Regions from separate parts of the Neptunomonas phycophila genome, predicted to be linked through region 1. Evidence: predicted binding sites of a transcription regulator. Region 1 holds the regulator's gene; each other region holds the start of a gene.
The links. Region 1 encodes sigma-54, which starts transcription at its own class of promoters, with help from an activator protein. Its sites were predicted from a motif close to TGGCACNNNNNTTGCTNT; they were not measured.
Positions count from the first base shown of each region.

Region 2: BS617_RS09265 (nitrate reductase) is a predicted target of sigma-54. The motif match lies at 3,151-3,168, and genes of this name have one in related genera.
Region 3: ureA (urease subunit gamma) is a predicted target of sigma-54. The motif match lies at 2,713-2,730, and genes of this name have one in related genera.
Region 4: flhA (flagellar biosynthesis protein FlhA) is a predicted target of sigma-54. The motif match lies at 1,047-1,064, and genes of this name have one in related genera.

Region 1 is NZ_MRCI01000001.1:2,398,418-2,402,244, reverse strand. It holds gene rapZ (RNase adapter RapZ) at 1-670, opposite strand, end outside; gene ptsN (PTS IIA-like nitrogen regulatory protein PtsN) at 705-1,163, opposite strand; gene hpf (ribosome hibernation promoting factor) at 1,189-1,479, opposite strand; gene BS617_RS10900 (RNA polymerase factor sigma-54) at 1,525-3,060, opposite strand; gene lptB (LPS export ABC transporter ATP-binding protein) at 3,098-3,827, opposite strand, start outside.
Region 2 is NZ_MRCI01000001.1:2,046,262-2,050,088, reverse strand. It holds gene BS617_RS09270 (diacylglycerol kinase) at 1-343, shown strand, start outside; gene BS617_RS09265 (nitrate reductase) at 389-3,046, opposite strand; gene BS617_RS09260 (response regulator) at 3,464-3,827, shown strand, end outside.
Region 3 is NZ_MRCI01000001.1:310,493-314,319, reverse strand. It holds gene ureE (urease accessory protein UreE) at 1-267, opposite strand, end outside; gene ureC (urease subunit alpha) at 318-2,021, opposite strand; gene BS617_RS01410 (urease subunit beta) at 2,032-2,337, opposite strand; gene ureA (urease subunit gamma) at 2,347-2,649, opposite strand; gene BS617_RS01400 (Na+/H+ antiporter subunit G) at 2,923-3,285, opposite strand; gene BS617_RS01395 (K+/H+ antiporter subunit F) at 3,298-3,567, opposite strand; gene BS617_RS01390 (Na+/H+ antiporter subunit E) at 3,561-3,827, opposite strand, start outside.
Region 4 is NZ_MRCI01000001.1:482,023-485,849, forward strand. It holds gene flhB (flagellar biosynthesis protein FlhB) at 1-968, shown strand, start outside; gene flhA (flagellar biosynthesis protein FlhA) at 1,193-3,289, shown strand; gene flhF (flagellar biosynthesis GTPase FlhF) at 3,325-3,827, shown strand, end outside.

The DNA of each region.
Region 1 (3,827 bases):
GGTACATTTCATCGACCAGAGCCTCGTTGCTTAAAAAGTCGATGACAGGCTTGTCCTTGCCCGTAAATTTACGTAATTCAGGAAGCCAATAAGGGTTTGGCAGTACACGGACATCAAATACCATATCGACATCCATTGGAACGCCATGTTTAAAGCCAAACGACTCAAATTGCAGTGATAACGTTTGCTGTTTGCGCTCTGCTACACGTAATTTAATCGTGTCACGGAGGTCGTATAGTGACATATGTGTAGTATCGATTCGTATATCAGCAATTTCGGCGATCGGCTCAAGGAGCTTTTTTTCGTACTCAATTGAGTCAGTTAATCCACTAAACAATTCTGACATCGGATGTCGGCGTCTAGTTGAGCTGTAACGGTTGAGTAAGCTTTCAAGTGACGCGTTAATAAACACGAGCTCGGCGTTAATGTCGCTGTGTTCGTTAAAATCACGCCAGATCTCGGGGAGCCGCTCTAAATTACTCGATAAGTTACGAGCATCGATACAAACGGCTATTTTTTTGAATTGAGCATCGGCTTCTAGATGCTTAATTAAATCCGGCAATAGCATAGCCGGTAAGTTATCAATGCAATAAAAACCAACATCTTCCAATGCCTGCAGGGCTGAGCTTTTTCCTGAGCCGGACATCCCGCTAATGATTACCAATTTCATGAGAGCTCTCTTATTGCATTAGGCTGATGTCACTTTATTGGAATAAGCGCGTCGCTGTAGCCAATAGGTTTTCATTGCTGTCGGCTTTTCGAAGGGCGACACGGCATTCATCTTGGCTAAAGACTTCTGCTAATTTTGCTAAAGTGCCGAGGTGCTCATCACATGCCGCTTCAGGGACTAGCAAAAAGAACAGTAAATCTACAGGACGGCTGTCGATAGCATCAAAATCGATAGGCTCTGCTAAGTGAATCAGCGCTCCTATCGGTGCTTCGATACCCGCTAATCGGCAATGGGGTATAGCAACCCCTTCACCGATGCCGGTACTGCCCAGCCTTTCTCTGCCAATTAGGCCGGTGAAGATAAGTTCGTGTGTGACTTCTTCACCGACTGATTCAGCAATGAGTTTGCTTGCCATTTCTAGCACGCGCTTTTTGCTGCCGCCCTCTACTGCTTGTAGAGTGCGGCTAGGTGTTAACAGAGAAATTATGGGCATATGACTTCAATTAGTTATTAGAAGGTTATTTATGGCTCTTGAGCTTTTCTTTATGTTTGATGATTTGACGGTCTAGCTTATCCGTCAGGGCATCAATGGCCGCATACATATCCGGCTGCTCACTGGTTGCAAATATTTCGCCTCCAGCAATATGCATGTCAGCTTCGGCAATTTGCCGCTGTTTATCAACACTCAAGGTCACTTGTACGTTAGTGATGTTATCGAAATGGCGTTCTAGCTTGTCAAACTTAGTGTGTACATACTCGGACAGTGCTTCAGTCAGTTCTACATGGTGACCTGTGATATTGATCTGCATAGATTGTCTCCTTAGCACGACTCTTCAGTCGTATGCGTATCGTTATTAAACCAGACGCTTGCGTTCATTAGAAGGAGCGATTCCCATCGCTTCGCGATATTTGGCGATCGTCCTTCGAGCGACCTGGATTCCTTCTTCATCGAGAAGTTGAGCAATTTTACTATCACTTAAAGGTTTAGCAGGGTTTTCGGCAGCTATCAGTTTTTTTATGACCGCTCGTATGGCTGTTGATGAGGCTGCGCCACCATCGCTGGTGTTGACATGGCTTGAAAAGAAGTACTTTAGCTCAAATATTCCGCGAGGTGTGTGCATGAATTTTTGTGTCGTCACACGTGAGATAGTGGATTCGTGCATCTCAACTGCTTCGGCAATGTCATGTAACACCATGGGCTTCATAGCTTCTTCACCATGCTCAAGAAAATCTACTTGCCTTTCGATAATTTGACTTGAAACTTTTAGCAGAGTTTCATTTCGGCTGAGTAGACTCTTAATAAACCAGCGTGCTTCCTGTAAATGGTTTTTTAAATAGGTGTTATCCGCGCTGGAGTCCGCTCGGCGAATCAAATCAGCATACTGAGTGTTGATCCGTAAATTAGGTGAAGCTTCAGAATTCAAGCGCACGGTCCAAACACCTTTGAGCTTTTCCACAAAAACATCTGGAATCACATATTCAGCTTTTGAAGGTGAAATCATTGCTCCCGGCTGCGGGTTTAGCGTTTGAATGAGTTCAATAATAGCCTGTAATTGTGGTTCTTTGATGCGTAGCTTGCGCATCAATTGTTTGTAATCATGGTTACCCAGTAAGTGGATATAATGTTGGCACAAGTTCAATGTTTGCGCTAACAAAGGAGGCGGCTCAGGTAATTGTTTTAATTGTATGCACAGGCATTCACCTAAGTCGCGGGCCGCTACACCGGGCGGATCAAACTGCTGTACGCGATGCAATACGGCTTCGAACTCTTCCAGTTCTGCTTCTTGGAAGCGTTCTGGTTCTTGGCGTTTAAAGTCTTCAAGCAGCTCTTCAATGTTAAGGCGTAAATAGCCTTCGTTGTCGATCGCATCGATAATGGCTTCAGCAACTAAACGGTCGTCTGCGGACATCCTTGTTAGGTTAAGTTGCCATAGCAAATGGTCTTGGAGACTCTCCTCGGCACTATCATTCGATTCAAAAAAGCTGTCATCGTCACGATTACTTGTGCTCGATGTGTTGCTGCTAGTTTGGTAAGTGTCGTCCCAAGATGAATCGGTTGATAACTCACTGGGGATGTCATCGTTCCACTTGTCGTCAAAAGAGTCGGGTTCTTGGTCGTCAGATTGTGTCGATTCTTGTGTTGTTTGCGCCGTGTATTCCGATGGGGTTTGATCTGAATTGCTAGGCTGCTCGCTCTGTGTAGAGTTGTCCTGCGGAGCCGCATTGTCTTCACTGTCTTCATTAGTTTCCAGCATGGGATTGCTGTCTAATGCAGATTGAATCTCCTGCTGTAGATCAAGTGTCGATAATTGCAGTAAGCGAATTGCTTGCTGTAATTGTGGGGTCATCGTGAGATGTTGCCCCATTTTTAACTGTAATGACTGCTTCATAAATTACAAGTAGACTCCAGAAAACACGAGGTGTTGCTTATAGTCGAAACGATTCGCCGAGGTAAGCAGCACGAACTTTTTCATTTGCCAGTATATCGCTTGGCTCGCCTTCAGCTAGGATAACACCTTCACTGACTATGTAGGCTTTCTCACAAATGTCTAGTGTTTCTCTGACATTGTGGTCCGTTATTAAGACTCCAATACCTTTTGATTGTAGGTGTTTTATCGTCTTTTTAATATCATTTACAGAGATTGGGTCAACCCCTGCAAAGGGTTCGTCTAACAAAATAAAAGCGGGCTCGGAGGCTAGGGCACGCGCTATTTCGACTCGGCGTCGTTCTCCACCAGACAAGCTCATACCTAGACTATTTCGTATGTGCGTAATGTGAAACTCTTCTAACAACTCTTCCATTTTGGCTTTTTGTTGATCAACTGATAGCTCTTTTCGCATTTCTAAAATGCCAAGTAAGTTATCTTCAACACTGAGCTTTCGAAAAATAGATGCTTCTTGAGGTAAGTAACCAATTCCTTTGCGTGCGCGTTGGTGCATAGCCAAAGGGGTAATCGTTTCTTCGTTGATAGCTATTGAGCCGTTATCAGCTTTGACCAAGCCCACAATCATGTAAAAGCAGGTAGTTTTACCGGCACCATTGGGACCCAGAAGTCCTACGATTTCACCGCTATTGACCGAGAGGGATACATCGCGAACGACATTACGTTTTTTGTATGATTTTGCTAAGTTGCGAGCGTGTAAAGTGCTATCCGGC
Region 2 (3,827 bases), 350 kb from region 1:
ATATTATGCGTCAAAGTATACGGTCCAAGGCATCAAAGCTGCTTTTCGGCATGAGCCCGCTTTTGAATACGAGGTGTATGCCTTTATTGTTTTGTTTCCTGCTTCATTTTTCGTAGCACAATCACCAACTCAATGGGCTTTGTTGGTGGGTAGCTGTGTTCTTGTCTTTGCTTTTGAGTTAATTAACTCAGCTATAGAGGCGGTCGTCGACCGTGTTGGGGCTGAGTATCATGAGCTAGCAGGCCGGGCTAAGGATTTAGGTTCCGCCACTGTGACCATGGGGCTAATCATTGTCGTCCTTATGTGGGGGGCTGTAATAGCAGAGAACGGGAGCCTTTTTTGAAAAAAGGCTCTGATGCTTCAAGCTCGCCTAATTGAGTCCGTGCCCTTAGGCGGCAGTTTCTTTGGCTTGGTGCTCTAGGGTTAACGCTCTCAGTTCGGGTATACAGGAGCCGCAGTTAGTGCCGCACTTCAGGAGAGCTCCAAGCGATTCAACCGAATCCGCTTCGCCGTTTAATATTGCATTAATGATCGTTTGCTCGCCCACTTGATAACACGAGCACACGGTACGTCCTGTCTGGCTAGCAGGGTCAGCAGGGACACCCGCCAACAGGCGTAAACGGTCACTTTTGGTTTCGAATTCTGTTCCTATTTGCGCTTTTAACCAATTGCGATCCATCTCAGGCAGGTCTGGCTCACTCATTAGCACCACGCATAAGCGGTTATTTTTGAAACCTGCTGCACTTAAATAACGCCCTTCCGTGTCTTGCAGATGAACCCAATCATCCATATCACTGAATTGAGTTCTTAACCACGCCATATCCGGCAGGCGTTGCTCAGAAATCAATTCCCATAATGTGCAGTTGGCTAACGGTGTTCTGAACCATTCTAGGTCGCTATCGGGAGTGAATGTTTCATTGGTCATCAGCCAGCCTTGCCACTGGGCAACCAGTGGTGTGATAGTCACCGGGCTATGCTTAAACTCAGGTTGTCCTGATAGCGCATCGCTAATAGGGCGAACTAAGCTATTTGCGCGCGCATGACTGGCAAACATATCATTCCAATGCATTGGGATGAATAAAGAGTCAGCCCTGACCGACTCGGTAATTTCAGCGCGGGCAATATAACTAATGCCTCGATCACTCAACTTAACTAATGCGTTGTTGGCAATGGCTTGCTGTCGGGCCGTTTCTGGGTGAATTTGTACAGTGGGGGAGGCGATGTGCTCCAGAAGGCGTGCTGATTTTCCGGTGCGTGTCATGGTGTGCCATTGATCGCGTATGCGCCCCGTATTTAATGTGACTTGCCCACTGTTGGGGGTATAGGTCGGTAGGCGAGGCTGAACGGCTATTAAGTTGGCTTTTTTATCGGCCGTATAAAAGCGTCCGTCATCAAAGAAACGTGAACGCCCATTAGGGTGACGTGTGTTAACCGGCCACTGTATGGGAGTTAAATTGTGGTATTCGGCATTACTGATTTGGCTGAGTAAAGAGATATCAAAATCGCGTTCATCATCATTTTCAAACCCAGAAAGGGCGGCATGCTCGCGAAAAATATCAGCGCTGTTCTCATAGTTAAAGGCTTCTTCAAAGCCCAATCTTTTGGCTACTTCGCAGATCGCTTGCCAGTCGTGCTTTGCATCGCCAGGGGGAAGTAAATAACCCCGTTGCCGGGAAATAAAGCGTTCGGAGTTGGTTACCGTTCCGTCTTTTTCGGCCCATGTAGTAGCAGGGAAGCATGCATCGGCATATTGAGAGGTGTCTGTCATAGCTTGCGAGTCAGACACGATAACAAGATCACATGATTGTAATGCCGCTTTAATTCGGTCGGCATCTGGCATAGATACCACCGGATTAGTAGCCATAATCCAAATGGCTTTGATACGACCATCGGCAACGGCATCGAACATGTCTACGGCTTTTAAACCCTCATTTTTGGCCATGTTAGTGGCATTCCAAAATCGAGCCACACGGTCAATGTGCTCGGGTTTTTTGAAATCCATATGCGCCGCTAACTGGTTAGCTAACCCTCCGACTTCACGCCCGCCCATCGCATTGGGTTGGCCGGTAATAGAAAAGGGAGCCGCTCCAGGTTTACCTATTTTTCCGGTCAATAAATGACAGTTGATAATTGCGTTGCCTTTATCAACCCCACTGGACGATTGGTTAATGCCTTGAGAAAACAAGGTAACAACCCGTTCATTGTTCGCAAATAGTGAATAAAAGTGATTAATTTGATCTTCAGTTAAATCACAATCTTGAGCCGTCTGCTGCGAGGTTTGGTCTATGACGGCCTGTTGAATCGCCTCCAGTCCATTGCAGTGGTTGGCTAAAAAACTATCATCTAATTTGTTGTGCGCTATTAGGTGGTGCGCTAGGCCGTTGAATAAAAAAGCATCACTACCGGGCTTTAGCGGTAAGTGTAAATCGGCAATATCACAACTGGCTGTTTTACGTGGGTCAATAACGACCACTTGTAAAGACGGGTTTTGCTTTTTGGCGTTGGCCAAACGCTGATAAACAATGGGGTGTGCCCACGCTAAATTGGAGCCTGTTAGGATGACAACGTCAGCATGGTTAAGGTCATCATAATTACCAGGTACGGTATCTGTTCCAAAAGCGCGCTTGTGAGCAACAACAGCTGACGCCATGCACAGGCGAGAGTTCGTGTCGATATTAGCCGTGCCAATAAAGCCTTTAATGAGCTTATTAGCGACGTAATAATCCTCTGTCAGGATTTGTCCTGACACATAAAATGCGAACGCATCTGGGCCGTGCTCCGCAACAATGGCTTTTATTTTGTCACTGACATAGGCCAGTGAGGTATCCCAATCGGTAGGTTGCCCGTGTAGCATGGGCGTTAGCATACGACCTTCGTGATCCACTGTTTCATGCAGTGACGAGCCCTTCACACATAACTTACCGTGATTAGCAGGGTGATCTGTTGTGCCGCTAACGGCTATTAAGTTGCCGTTTTCTAGCTTGGCATCTACACCGCAGCCAACACCGCAATAAGGACACGTAGTTTTTACGATCGACGAAGTCATATAATTTACCCAAAAAAAAAGGCGCCTACAGATACGAATATCTGAAAGGGCGCCATTGCCATTGCTCCTAAAACCGATAATGTAGACTCGGTATTATTTTGTTAAAAGCATAATTTATGCCATCTACGGTTTTTTTATTAAGTTGCTGATTTTTATTGATTTTGTTTTTTATTAGTTAGTTGGATCGAAAGGGATTGCTGTGATTTTATAAAAAGTTGATGCGCTAAATGTGTGCGCGCACCAAATTAGTACGCTTTTGGCGTCCGTATTGAGGGGGGCTTAGCCCTATTTTTTGTACCGTTCTAGACCTTGGGTTAGTCCAACCATACAGTTTGAAAACCTCAATGCCTATTATTAGTCATTGTCACCTTTGTCAATCACTTGTTATAAGTAGACTAGTGACAAGGATGAAATCACATGAAATTGAGTGTTTTAATTGTTGAAGACGATGACGCGACTCGTGAGCGGCTAGAAAAAGCGATTAACGAAGGCGGCCAATTCCGTCTGGTAGGATCGGTTGGCTTTTTTAAAGCGGCTGCGTTCTTTTTGCAACACACCTCTCCCGATATTCTCTTAACCGACTTAGATCTCCCTGATGGTAACGGTCTTGATTTAATACGTATGCTACGAGAGCCAGAGGTAAAAACCGAACTGGCCGTCGTCATCACTATTTTTGGTGATGAAGAGCACGTGATCAATGCCCTCAAAGCGGGTGCCTCTGGCTACCTGTTAAAAGACGACGACTTTATAGAAATCAATAACGCTATTCAGCAAATGGTGG
Region 3 (3,827 bases), 2.1 Mb from region 1:
GTAAGCGATACGAGTGAGTAACAACGGATCATGACATTGAACGGTGGAGACAGACTCATTCGCGGCGATAATACGAACAACATAGCCATCCTCCGTAGCGATTTGATCTCCATCGCGTAGCGTGATGCCTCGTTGTAAAAATAAGCCCGCTTCTTCGCCCGTGTCTAACTCGACCCGCAAGCGCCCTTTAATACGTTTATTGATAGGCAAGCTTAATGTGGCTTGGCTAGCCAAGCTCACGTCAACTTGTTTAGTAAATTGCTTCATTGTTCCCTCTTACTCACTTATTCAACACCGTCTTTTTAAACGTGAACGGTCTAAAACAAGAAGTACCTTTGTGCCATTGGCAACGCGTCAGCAGGTTCGCATGTTAGCAATACCCCGTCCGCTTTTACTTCATAGGTTTGCGGATCGACTGAAATATCAGGCTGATAGTTATTGTGAATCATGTCGGCTTTACGTACCGTACGGCAGCCTTTTACCTCACCAATCAAACTCTTTAAGCCTAGCTGTTCGGCCAAGTCCGTTTTAGCGGCGGCCTGCGATAAGAACAACATTGACGTAGCATGACAGGCACCTCCCATCGCACCAAACATAGGGCGGTAATGCACCGGCTGCGGAGTAGGAATTGAGGCATTAGGATCGCCCATCGGGGCGGCTGCAATCATGCCGCCTTTCAAAATAGTGCTGGGCTTAATCCCAAAGAACGCGGGCTTCCAAAGCACAATATCAGCAAGCTTACCTACTTCAATTGAACCGACCTCATGAGAAATACCATGGGCTAACGCGGGGTTAATCGTATATTTTGCGATGTAACGTTTCAGGCGATTGTTATCATTATCAGCTGAATCACCCTCTAACGGCCCTCGTTGCACTTTCATTTTGTGTGCTGTTTGCCATGTACGAGTAATGACCTCCCCCACCCGTCCCATCGCTTGGGAGTCTGAAGAAATCATCGAAAAAGCGCCTAAATCATGCAAGATATCCTCGGCGGCAATGGTCTCACGACGAATCCGCGACTCAGCAAAAGCTACGTCTTCAGCAATACTAGGATCGAGGTGATGGCATACCATCAACATATCCAAATGTTCATCAACGGTGTTGATCGTATAAGGACGTGTTGGGTTGGTCGATGAAGGCAATACATTAGAAAGGCCTGCCGCCTTAATAATATCAGGCGCATGCCCGCCTCCGGCCCCTTCTGTATGGTACGTATGAATAACCCTATCACCTATCGCTGCTAGCGTGTCTTCTACAAAACCGGACTCATTTAGAGTGTCAGTGTGGATGGCGACCTGAATATCCATCTCTTCAGCAACGGACAAGCAGCAATCAATGGACGCCGGAGTCGTTCCCCAGTCCTCATGCAGTTTTAAGCCCATTACACCCGCTTCTACCTGCTCACGCAGAGCTTCAGGCTGGCTCGCATTACCTTTACCTAAGAAACCTATATTCATCGGCAAGTTATCCACCGCTTGCAGCATACGATGAATATTCCAAGGCCCTGGTGTACAGGTTGTCGCATTTGTACCTGTTGCTGGGCCAGTACCCCCGCCAATCATGGTGGTTACGCCCGACATGAGTGCATCATCTATTTGTTGCGGGCAGATAAAATGAATATGCGCATCAATACCACCGGCTGTAACAATGGAGCCTTCCCCAGCCAACACTTCGGTGCCAGGGCCAATAATAATATTTACATTAGGCTGCACATCAGGGTTACCGGCTTTACCTATGGCCGCAATACGACCGGCTTTAATGCCGATGTCTGCTTTTACAATACCCCAGTGATCTAAAATCAGGGCATTAGTGATGACGAGATCAACCGTCTCTGCACTCAGTGCTTGGCCTTGACCTTGGCCATCACGGATAACTTTGCCACCGCCAAATTTAACTTCATCGCCGTAGGTGGTGTAATCCCGCTCTACTTCTAAAAATAGCTCGGTGTCCGCTAGTCGAACGCGGTCACCCGTGGTTGGGCCAAACATCTCTGCATAGGCGCGTCGTGAAATAGTTGCCATCCGAATCTCCTTACAGGGTGCCCATTATTTTGCCTTGGAAGCCAAACACTTTGCGGTCACCCGCATACGCGACCAGCTCAACGGTTCGACTTTGCCCTGGTTCAAACCGCACCGCGGTGCCAGCGGCTATATTTAAACGAAAACCACGCGTTTTATCGCGCTCAAATCGCAAAGCGTTATTGGCTTCATAAAAGTGGTAGTGTGAGCCAATCTGAATAGGTCGATCACCCGTGTTTGCGACGCTAATCGTTACCGTGTCACGTCCTGCATTTAAGGTTATATCGCCCGCTTGTGTAATCATTTCGCCCGGAATCATAATGGTCTCCTACACAATGGGATCATGAACAGTGACTAGCTTAGTACCGTCTGGAAAAGTGGCCTCAACTTGCACTTCATGGATCATCTCGGCTATACCATCCATGACATCATCAACCGTTAATAAAGTACGGCCATAATCCATCAGCTCGGCAACGGTTTTTCCATCACGTGCACCTTCAAGAATAGCGGCACTAATATAAGCAATCGACTCAGGGTAATTGAGCTTTAAGCCTCGATCTTTGCGGCGCTCTGCCAACAAGGCTGCGGTAAATAACAAGAGTTTATCTTTCTCGCGCGGGGTAAGTTCCATCGCTTTCGGTACCTCCTCTAATCCTGATCGACTCGTCAACTATCTATCGTTAACTAGACCAGAAAAGCAAAGAATATACCAGTTAGCGCTTTATAACTTTTCTCTTTATCAAGAAGGGATGAGGCACACGATAAGCGCCTTATTTCGGAGGAGAAGCGACTTAGATGAAAGCTGGGCCGATATTTATTGAGCAGTCACCTGAACGCAGAGCACTGTTATTGAACAGAAAGCGCACCAATACTGACCCTCAAGTCCACATTGGTGCGCAATTAATCAGTGATTGGGCGGCTGGCGCTGCTTAGCGATGTCCGCCAGATCGCGGTTAAGCGTACCCTTGTGGATTTTAAGGTGGTAATGCAAACCCGTTTTGGCCATCATCATGGCTGTAACCGGTGCGGTAATGAACAAGAAAATGCTAATAAGCAATTCATGCGCACTTAACCCATTTTGATTGACGCTCACCAATATCATAGAGGCTATCAATATAGCCCCCATCCCTAACGTGGTCGCTTTAGTCGGTGTATGCAATCGCATATAGAAATCTGGCATTTTCACCAAACCTATAGAGCCCATTAGCACAAAGAAACCACCTAACAGTATTAAAATTGAGCCTATCAACTCTACCCAAAATGGCATAACACACTACCCTTATTCAATTATGTCGCCGCGCAATAAGTACTTGCACAAAGCCGCTGTGCTTACAAAGCCCAGCATTGCAATCATCAGCGCCGCTTCAAAATAAATGGCGGTACCCATAAACAAACCAAACAATAAAATCAGCGCAATACTGTTGATATACATAGTATCCAGCGCCAATATTCGATCAGGCTTATCTGGCCCACGAAACAGCCGCCATACATTAAGCACTAAGGACACCATGACCATTGCAGTGGCGATCATCAAGCTAATTTCTAGCATCCGAATATCTCCAAAAGCGGCGCTTCATAACGTTTCTTAATTTCACGCACCAGGGTGGTTTCATCTTTCATATGCAACGCATGCACATATAACCACTGCTTATCTTCTGAAACCTCAGCTGACAAGGTACCCGGCGTTAACGAAATGGTGCTTGCCAAAACAGTAATAGGAAAATCTCCTGTTAGCTCCAGCGGAATCGCGACAAATGCCGGCTGTAAATACTTAACCGGACGCATGAGCTGCACCGTTACCTCGATGTT
Region 4 (3,827 bases), 1.9 Mb from region 1:
TGATGTCAGGCTTTGAGCTTAGCCGCGAGCAGGCTTTTGATCCCCAAATGATGATTATTCAACTGGCGGCCTCGGTTTATGAGGGTGCTATATCGGTTGCTGGGTTTATGGCCTTTGTGCTGGCCGCGGCATTGCTCGCTCCCATTGCATTGGGTGGTTGGAACTTTAGTGGGCAATCTATTCAGCCTAAGTTGAGTCGGCTTAATCCGGGCGCGGGGATTAAGCGGATGTTTTCAGTTAAAGCATTAGTTGAGCTGATTAAGGCGATTGGTAAGTTCTTGGTCGTCATGGCCTTTGCTGTATTTGTGCTAATGACGCTGCAACCGGAATTGTACGGCTTAGGTGCGCAAGATATACGAACCGCCATATTGCACGCGACTGATATGGTGGCTTGGGCTTTTTTAATTATGAGCGCTAGCCTGATTATTATCTCAGCTATTGATGTTCCTTTTCAGTTACATGATTACAGCAAAAAGCTAAAAATGACCTTACAAGAGGTCAAAGATGAAATGAAAAATACGGAAGGTAAGCCAGAGGTTAAGGGGCGGATTCGTCAGATGCAGCGAGAGATTGCTCAGCGTCAGATGATGAAGGAAGTTCCCGAAGCGGATGTGATTATTACCAACCCGACACATTTTTCTGTAGCGCTTAAATACATGGCGGATCATCGAAATGCTCCGGTTGTTGTTGCAAAAGGCGCTGATTTTGTCGCGTTAAAAATCCGAGAAATCGGTAATGAATATCAAGTACCTATTCTTGAGTCCCCAGCGTTGGCGCGAGCTATTTATTTCAATACAGAACTGGATCAGGAAATACCAGCTGGCTTGTATAAAGCTGTCGCGCAAGTATTGGCTTATGTCTTCCAGCTCAAGCGCTACCAGAAGCGTGAGGGAGAAAAACCTGTACGTCCCGCTGATCGTGAGCTCATTATCCCTCCTGAGTTGCGTACAGAAACTCCCTCTACGTAACGCCGACCTATCGCTATCTGTTTTACATTCGCGTAATCCGCAAACTGTTCTAATATTGACGCTATAGTGTTGTATTAACGGCACAAAAATTGCAATTATTCTGGGTTGATGTCAGCTATTTGTTGATAAGTAGCAAATCTTAGTATTTGTGATGTTTTTTTGACGTTATTGTGTTTGTTGTGTCATTTTTTTGACGAGAGGTTGGGTTGGATAGAACAGCAGTTATGCAAAATATGCGGGGGCTGAGCCAAGGAAACTTAGGCATACCGCTGTTTTTGTTGGTCATCTTGGCGATGGTCATGCTGCCTATGCCTGCCTTTTTATTGGATGTTTTGTTCACATTCAATATTGCATTATCCATCGTTGTGCTTTTAGTCAGTGTCTACTCACTTAGACCGCTCGATTTTGCAGTTTTTCCGACGATCTTGCTTTTATCTACTTTAATGCGACTAGCCCTGAACGTGGCATCGACACGTGTAGTACTCATGTACGGCCATGAAGGGGGCGACGCTGCCGGTAAAGTAATCGAAGCCTTTGGCTCTGTGGTTATCGGTGGTAACTATGTCGTAGGTATTGTTGTCTTTCTTATCCTGGTCATTATTAACTTTGTCGTTGTTACCAAAGGTGCAGGGCGTATCTCAGAGGTGAGTGCGCGTTTTACGTTGGATGCTATGCCGGGTAAACAGATGGCGATTGATGCTGATTTGAATGCTGGGCTCATTAATCAAGAAGATGCCAAACAGCGGCGTCAGGATGTAACGCAAGAGGCCGACTTTTATGGGGCTATGGATGGTGCTTCTAAGTTTGTGCGGGGCGATGCTGTCGCAGGTATTTTAATTCTGGTTATTAACATTTTAGGCGGCTTGCTAATAGGCTTAATCCAGCATGACTTAAGTTTTGATGTCGCTGTTGAATATTACTCGCTGTTGACGATTGGTGATGGCTTGGTCGCTCAAATTCCTTCGCTTTTACTCTCCACGGCTGCCGCCATCATGGTGACGCGTCAAAACTCGTCTAATGATATGGGTACGCAAATCATTAGTCAGATGTTTGGTTCACCTCGTGCTTTGATAGTAACGGCCGCTATTATGATGATTATGGGTTTGGTTCCGGGTATGCCGCATGTCGCTTTTCTATCATTAGCGGCGGCTTGTGGCGGAGCTGCTTGGTTCCTGATTCGCCAAAAAGAGCGGGCGCGCGTAAAAGCCGAAGTCGAACAGCAGATGAAATCAGAACCGAAAGCCTCCGAATCGCCTGATGATGCCAAGGATCTGGACTGGTCAGATGTAATGCCCGTGGATATGGTGGGGCTTGAAGTAGGTTATCGCTTGATCCCAATGGTGGATAAGCTACAGGGTGGACAACTACTTAATCGCATAAAAGGCGTGCGCAAAAAGCTGTCGCAAGATTTAGGTTTTTTAGTACCTTCTGTTCACATTCGCGATAACTTGGATCTGATGCCTGGAGCTTATCGCATCACTTTGATGGGCGTTGTGGCAGGCGAAGCTGATATTTTTCCAGACCGTGATTTAGCGATTAATCCGGGACAAGTGTTTGGTTCGTTGAAAGGTGTTGAAGTAAAGGATCCCGCATTTGGTTTAGCAGCAACGTGGATTGAGCCTGGGCAGCGGGAGCATGCTCAAACATTAGGTTATACCGTTGTCGATGCCAGTACGGTGGTAGCAACACACTTAAACCAAATTTTACAGAATCACGCTCATGAGCTGCTAGGGCATGAAGAAGTACAGCAATTGTTGGATATGCTGGCAAAAACGTCTCCCAAGTTGGTTGAAGACCTTGTGCCTACCAAACTGTCTATTAGTGTGCTGTTGAAAGTGTTGCAAAACTTGCTCATGGAGCATGTACCGTTGAAAGACTTTCGCAGTGTGGCGGAGGCCTTATCTGATGCGGCCACTCGCACTCAAGACCCCGTTGCGTTGACGGCATCAGTTCGTGTGGCTGTCTCGCGCTTGATTATTCAAACGATTAACGGTCCAGAACCAGAAATACCTGTTGTAACGTTAGATCCTAAATTAGAACAGCTGTTATTAGGATCGGTACAGCAAAGCCAAGGCAGTGACCAAGGGCTAGCGTTGGAGCCGGGTATGGCCGAGCGTTTACAAAACTCTTTGGTTGAAGCCGCACAAAAACAAGAAATGATGGGGCAGCCTTCGATTTTATTAGTTGCTGCACCGGTGAGGCCGCTCATGGCTAAATTTGTCAGGTATAGTGAACAGACAATACATGTGCTTTCTTATCAAGAAATACCAGAGAATAAAAAGATTACTATTGTGTCCACCGTTGGTGGGCAGGCGCGATAGCATGATATTAGACACCCTGAGCACGGATGACTGAGATGAAGGTTAAACGAATATTTGCACCTGATATGAGACAAGCGATGCGCCGGGCCCGGGAAGAGATCGGTCCTGATGCTGTCATTGTTTCCAATCACCGTGTTGCGGGTGGTGTTGAAGTAGTTGCCGCTCATGAACATGAGTTTGAAGCAGCTCAAGCTGAGTTTGCTCGTGAGCAAGCCCATAAAAAAGAACGGGAAGAGCAGGCCGCGGTTCAAGCGGTTAAAACTCGCGCTGATCTAGATGAGGAGCTGCGCAGAGCACGTATGCGCATTGCTGAAGCTCAGGAGGGTGCTGGTGGTTCTAAGCCGTTGGCCGATCATGGTAGCCGTAACCGACAGATCGACCCAGACGACGAAGAGGATCTTAAAATGATTCTAGAGTCGCTAAAACCTAAGCAAGGCACAGATGCAACGCCGGCAATAAATAGGCGGGTACCTAACGATACGCTGGACTGGATGGCAGATGACGATCTAGCTGATGAGCGTTTAGAAACGACTAAGCC